2 linked regions of the Hoeflea algicola genome follow. Each later gene encodes a partner of the first gene's protein in a complex. Links are inferred from orthologs where the notes say so. Each region holds a gene or a part of one and is shown on either strand. Other genes may lie near its edges.

Region 1 (3,241 bases):
ACGAGTTGCGACCGCGCTCGTTCCGGCTCACCGGCAACATATTCAATCTTGCTGACAGTTCCGAAACCGGACACGACGAGGTCGAGCAACTGTTGGAGAGCTTTTTCACGGCCCAGGATGGCTGGCAGACGCCGATCAAGGCGGCAGCCGACAGTCTGGCCCGGCTGTCGGAAGACGCCGATATCGTGTTTCTGACGGCGATGCCGCCGCGCCACCGATCGGTGCGCCGCATCTTGCTCGACCAGCACGGCTTCGATTATCCGATGATTGCCACCGAGGCGCCCAAAGGACCGGCGGTCAAGGCGCTGCATGCCGGCCGAGATCACCCGCTGGTGTTCATCGACGACATTTTCACCAATCTTCAGTCGGTAAGGGCGCACATGCCCGAAACGCTGCTGGTCAACCTGATGGCCAACGACGCTTTCCGGGCGTTGGCGCCGCATCCAGGTGACGGCGTTGCGATGGCGGGCGACTGGAACGAGGCGGAAGCGCTCATAAGGACCCATCTGACGTCCCTTCCCGGCTGAACAGATAGCGCTTTTGGGCCCGAACGGCGTTCCCGGCTGTGGCCATAGCGCCTCGGCCAGAAGGCGAGATCGACATCGACATCAAAACCGGCTCCCATCACATAATGGTGGACTTGTGAGTCGCCAGACTATTGCGTAATCTGGCGATGTTCAACGTTTGTTCTCTTTTGCTATCGAGCCGATGCCCCAAGCGCCGCAGCATTCCGATCCACTTCCCGGTTTTTGCCGTGATTGCCTGACGCCGGCAGGCGCCGGGCGACGCTGTGCGATGTGCGGCAGCCCGCGCCTTATCCGCCACCGCGAAATCGGGGAGCTGACGCTTGCCCATGTTGACTGCGATGCGTTTTACGCCACGGTGGAAAAACGCGACAATCCTGAACTGGCCGACAAGCCTGTTATCATCGGCGGTGGCAAGCGCGGCGTGGTTTCCACCTGCTGTTACATCGCCCGGATCAATGGCGTGCGTTCGGCCATGCCGATGTTCAAGGCGCTCGATGCCTGCCCGGATGCAGTGGTGATCAAGCCCGACATGGAAAAATACGCGCGCGTCGGCCGCGAAGTCCGGCGGATGATGGAAGAGCTCACACCGCTGGTACAGCCGATTTCGATCGACGAGGCGTTCCTGGACCTTGCCGGCACCGAACGGCTGCACAAGGACACCCCTGCCCGCACGCTGGCCAGGTTTGCCGCACGGGTGGAGGCCGAGATCGGCATCTCGCTGTCGGTGGGGCTGTCCTATTGCAAGTTCCTGGCCAAGGTCGCCTCCGATCTCGACAAGCCGCGCGGATTTTCGGTGATCGGCAAGCAGGAGGCGCTGGATTTTCTCAAGCCGCGTCCGGTGACGATGATCTGGGGCGTTGGCAAGGCATTCGGGGCAACGTTGGAGCGCGACGGCATCCGCACCATTGGCCAGTTGCAGACCATGGAGCTGACGGCGCTGATGCGCAGCTACGGGGTGATGGGCAAGCGCCTCTATCATCTGGCCCGTGGCGAAGGCGATCGCACCGTGCACCCCAATGAGGGCGCCAAGAGCGTCTCGGCGGAAACCACCTTCAACCACGATCTTTCGGAGGCCAAGGATCTGGTGCCGGTGCTCCGGCGGCTGTCGGAAAAGGTCTCGGCCCGGCTCAAGGCCTCGGGCATTGCCGGGCAGACAGTGGTGCTCAAGCTCAAGACCGGCGATTTCAAAAGCCGCACCCGCAATATCAAGCTTGAAGATCCGACCGTGCTTGCCGACCGGGTTTTCCGCACCGGACTGCATCTTCTGGAAAAAGAACTCGGCGGCGAGCGTTTCCGGCTGATCGGCATCGGCGTTTCAGACCTGACCGACGCGGCGCGCGCCGACCCGCCGGATCTGGTGGACCCCGCCGCCGCGCGCCGGGCGGTGGCGGAAAGCGCCATCGACAAGGTCCGGCAAAAATTCGGCCGCGACATTTTGGAGACCGGTTATACCTTCGGAACCTCGCGCAAGACCAAGCAGGCCGAAGAGGATTAGCTCAGAGAGCGGCTCCAAGCAGCGAAAGCCGCCGACATTAAACCAGCTCGACGTCAAGCACACCGGGCGCCGCCTTCAGCGCGGAAGCCAATTGCGGTGTGAGCTTGTAGCGGTCCGGCAACGTAACTTCGATTTCTCGACGACCGTCATCCTTGATCATGACGAAAGACACCTGCCCTTCACCGCGCGATTTCAACTGGGTCGAGACCGAATTGAGCGGCTTTGCATCACGCATGTAAACCCTGAGTGCGGACTGGCCGCGCGCGGCCCGATCTTCGAGCGAGTCGGCCGTCTGGATGCGCAGACCGATGCCTTCGGGACGCTCCTCGGCAGTGACGGTGATGACGATCGACTTACCCGGTTCGAGCAACTCGCGGTAAAGCGCCAAGCCTTCGGAAAACAGCACTGCCTCGTACTGGCCGGAACTGTCGGAGAACGCCACAATGCCCATCTTGTTGCCGGTGCGGGTCTTGCGTTCCTGCTTGCTGGTGACAGTGCCCGCCAGCCGCCCCGCGGTGGCGCCGGCCTTGACCGAGACCGAAAAGTCGGCCCAGGTCTGCACCCGCATCTTGGCCAACAGATCATTATAGGAATCAAGTGGATGGGCTGACAGATAGAAGCCCAGCGACTGATATTCGCGGTGCAGTTTCTCTGCCGCCAGCCAGGGCATCGTTGCCGGCAGGTGGATGGTTTCAATGTTTTCGGCAGCGCCTGAGCCGAACATATCGCTCTGCCCGCTGATACGGTTTTCCTGCGCGCGCTGGGCGAAGCCGAGAATGCGGTCAAGGCCGGCGACGAGGATGGCCCGGTCATGGCCGAAACAATCGAGCGCGCCGGCGGTAATCAGGCTTTCAAGCACCCGCCGGTTGACCTGGCGCGGATCGATCCGCAGGCAGAAATCCTCCAGCGTGGCAAACGGCGCGTCGCCGCGGACTTCGACGATGTGTTCAACGGCGGCATCGCCCACACCCTTGATTGCCGCCAACGCATAATAGATCCGGTTTTCGCCGGTCTCGAAATGCCGGAAGCTGGTCTGCACCGATGGCGGCACCACCTCGATGCCAAGCCGTTTGGCGTCCTGGCGGAAATCGTTGATCTTGTCAGTGTTCGACATATCCAGCGTCATCGAGGCAGCCAGAAATTCGACCGGGTAATGGGCTTTCAGGTAGGCCGTCTGATAGGAAACAATGCCGTAGGCTGCGGCGTGAGACTTGTTGAA
Region 2 (3,346 bases), 3.2 Mb from region 1 along the record:
CTCATCCAACCGGGTGGCGCTGGCAGCGGCCAAGACGATTGCCGAGGCCGGCACCGGCGCGGTGCGGTTCAACCCGCTGTTCATCCATTCCAATGTCGGACTGGGCAAGACCCATCTTCTGCAGGCGGTTGCCGCTGCGGCAAGCAGCCATGCCCGCAATCCACGGGTGGTGTATCTGACTGCGGAATATTTCATGTGGCGTTTCGCCACCGCGATCCGCGACAATGACGCGCTGTCATTCAAGGAATCACTGCGCAATATCGACCTGTTGGTGATCGACGACATGCAGTTCCTGCAGGGCAAGTCGATCCAGCATGAATTCTGCCATCTGCTCAACATGCTGCTCGATTCAGCCCGCCAGGTGGTGGTGGCTGCGGACCGGGCGCCATGGGAGCTGGAATCGCTTGATCCGCGGGTTCGCTCGCGGCTGCAGGGCGGCGTGGCGATCGAGATCGAGGCGCCTGCCTACGAGATGCGACTGGAAATGCTGCGCCAACGGCTTGCCGCGGCGCAGGCTGAGGATGCCACACTCGACATCAGCGAGGAGATCCTCGCCCATGTCGCCCAGAACATCACCTCAAGCGGGCGGGAGCTTGAGGGGGCGTTCAACCAGCTCCTGTTCCGGCTCAGCTTCGAGCCCAACCTGTCGATCGAGCGGGTGGACCAGTTGCTGGGCCACCTGGTCAATGCGGGCGAGCCGAAGCGGGTGCGTATCGAGGACATCCAGCGGGTGGTTTCGCGCCATTACAACGTCACACGACAGGAACTGGTGTCGGACCGACGCACCCGGGTTATCGTCAAGCCGCGGCAGATTGCCATGTACCTGGCCAAGACGATGACGCCGCGCTCGTTTCCGGAAATCGGTCGTCGGTTCGGCGGTCGCGACCACACCACGGTGCTGCATGCGGTGCGCAAGATCGAGGAACTGATCAATGGCGATACCAAGTTGGGCCATGAGATCGAGCTGCTGAAGCGGCTGATCATCGAATAGACAGGGGCGCAAGCTCCTTATCCCCAGAATCCCGGCCCGGGTGGCATGACCCGGGCCGGTTTTTGTTGCATGACAGGGGCATAATCTGCCATTTTGCCGGCCCAGGCCGGACGCGCGTCGCGTCGATTCACTGTGCCTGATCCTAGGCATAAGCCTGACAAGACAGAATTGACCGGCCCGCGCCGCCAGCGCTGGCCCCAAGCCAAGCGGTAACCAGATCATGCGTGTCACACTCGAGCGTTCCAACCTTCTGAAATCGCTGAACCACGTTCACCGCGTGGTCGAGCGTCGCAACACCATTCCGATCCTGTCGAATGTGCTGCTCAAGGCCGAGGGCGCGACGCTGGACATGAAAGCCACCGACCTAGATCTGGAAATCACCGAGGCGACGTCGGCGATGGTCGAACAGGCGGGTTCAACCACGGTGCCGGCACACCTGCTATACGACATCGTTCGCAAGCTGTCGGACGGTTCGGAAGTGCTGCTGGCAACCAATCCGGACGATGCCTCGATGACGGTGGCCTCGGGTCGCTCGAAATTTTCGCTGCAGTGCCTGCCGGAATCGGATTTCCCCGATCTTACCGCCGGCGCTTTCAGCCACACTTTCCGGCTGCCGGCGACGCAGCTGAAGATGCTGATCGACCGCACCCAGTTCGCGATTTCGACAGAAGAAACGCGCTACTACCTCAACGGCATCTATATTCACACGATCGAAAATGACGGAGCGCTGAAGCTGCGTACGGTTGCTACCGACGGGCACCGGCTGGCGCGCGCCGATGTCGACGCGCCCGCGGGCTCGGAAGGCATGCCCGGCATCATCATTCCGCGCAAGACTGTCGGCGAACTCCAGAAGCTGGTCGACAATCCCGACTTGACGGTGACGGTCGAGGTATCCGACGCCAAGATCCGCTTTACCATCGGCTCGGTGGTGCTGACCTCGAAACTGATCGACGGCACCTTCCCCGATTACCAGCGGGTGATCCCGACCGGCAACGACAAGGAATTGACGGTCGATTGCCAGAGTTTTGCGCAGGCTGTCGACCGGGTGTCGACGATCTCCTCGGAGCGCGGGCGCGCGGTCAAGCTGGCGATTGCCGACGGGCAATTGACGCTGACCGTCAACAACCCCGATTCGGGTAGCGCAACGGAAGAACTGGCTGTGGGCTATGATCGCGATCCGTTGGAAATCGGTTTCAACGCCAAATACCTGCTCGACATCACCAATCAGCTGTCAGGCACCGACGCGGTGTTCATGCTTGCCGATCCGGGCTCACCGACACTGGTGCGCGACACCGCCGGCGACGACGCATTGTATGTGCTGATGCCGATGCGCGTGTAGCGCCCTTGCCCTCCAATTCGGGAACCGGCCGGCTGCCGCGGCGCGGCTGAGCGGAGACAGGCATGGCCCCGAAAGTGCACATCGAGCGACTGAAGCTCAGCGGCTTTCGCAATTATTCGAGCCTGTCGCTGACGCTTGACGCCCGCCATGTGGTGCTCGTGGGCGATAATGGTGCGGGCAAGACCAACCTGATGGAAGCCGTGTCGCTGCTGACCCCAGGCCGGGGCCTGCGCCGCGCCGCCTATGGCGACATGATCATGGCCGGGTCGGCGCCTGGCGCCGGGTTCAGTGTTTTTGCGGGCCTCGAGGGCATGGCCGGGCCGGTCGACATCGGTACCGGGGTGGAGGGCGGCGAGGATTCCAGCTCCCGCAAGGTGCGGCTCAACGGTGCGCCGGCGCGTGCGACCGACGAATTGCTCGAACATTTGCGGCTGTTGTGGCTGACACCGGCGATGGACGGCCTATTCACCGGGGCTGCGGGCGACCGGCGACGGTTCCTGGACCGGCTGGTGCTGTCGGTGGACCCGACCCATGGCAGCCGGGCGCTCAATTACGAACGCGCCATGCGCGGCCGCAACCGGCTGTTGTCGGAGGGCCGGAGCGATCCGACCTGGCTTGACGGGGTGGAGACGCAGATGGCCGAGCTCGGTGTGGCGATGGCGATGGCACGGCGCGAGGTGGTGAGCCTGTTGTCGAACCTGATCGAAAGCAACGCCGCGCACAGCGCGTTTCCCGCCGCCGCAGTCCGGCTGGAAGGGTTTCTGGAGGACAGGGCGCTGCAATCGGCCAGCGACATGGAAGCAATGTTCCTTGAACAGCTAAAAACCGGGCGCAACCGTGACGCGGCCGCCGGACGAACCTTGTCAGGCCCGCACCGGATGGACCTGGTGGTCGAACACCGGGCCAAGGCGATGCCGGCAGCGCTCTCGTCGACGGGTGAGCAGAAGGCGCTGCTGATCGGCATCATCCTCGGTCACGCCCAACTGGTGGCCAGCATGACCGGGCACGCGCCGGTG

The links. Proteins that work in one complex are often made in the same cells at the same time.
Region 2: the proteins of OEG84_RS01980 (region 1) and dnaN are in contact, whole or in part, in a solved structure (PDB 1OK7), measured with the Escherichia coli proteins. The link is inferred for Hoeflea algicola from one-to-one orthologs.

What each region holds. Positions count from the first base shown.
Region 1 is NZ_JAOVZR010000001.1:390,527-393,767, reverse strand. Bases 1-2,865 are described here. They hold OEG84_RS01980 (DNA polymerase IV), read left to right. Parts: upstream 1-708; coding sequence 709-2,022; downstream 2,023-2,865. Other genes in these bases: dnaE (DNA polymerase III subunit alpha), read right to left, coding at 2,060-2,865; OEG84_RS01985 (hypothetical protein), read left to right, coding at 1-527. Outside these bases: more of dnaE, read right to left, coding at 2,866-3,241. UniProt on the Escherichia coli protein: Poorly processive, error-prone DNA polymerase involved in translesion repair and untargeted mutagenesis. Copies undamaged DNA at stalled replication forks, which arise in vivo from mismatched or misaligned primer ends.
Region 2 is NZ_JAOVZR010000001.1:3,631,352-3,634,697, reverse strand. What follows is about bases 301-3,270. They hold dnaN (DNA polymerase III subunit beta), read left to right. Parts: upstream 301-1,211; coding sequence 1,212-2,330; downstream 2,331-3,270. Other genes in these bases: recF (DNA replication/repair protein RecF), read left to right, coding at 2,393-3,270; dnaA (chromosomal replication initiator protein DnaA), read left to right, coding at 301-991. Also shown: more of dnaA, read left to right, coding at 1-300; more of recF, read left to right, coding at 3,271-3,346. UniProt on the Escherichia coli protein: Confers DNA tethering and processivity to DNA polymerases and other proteins. Acts as a clamp, forming a ring around DNA (a reaction catalyzed by the clamp-loading complex) which diffuses in an ATP-independent manner freely and bidirectionally along dsDNA.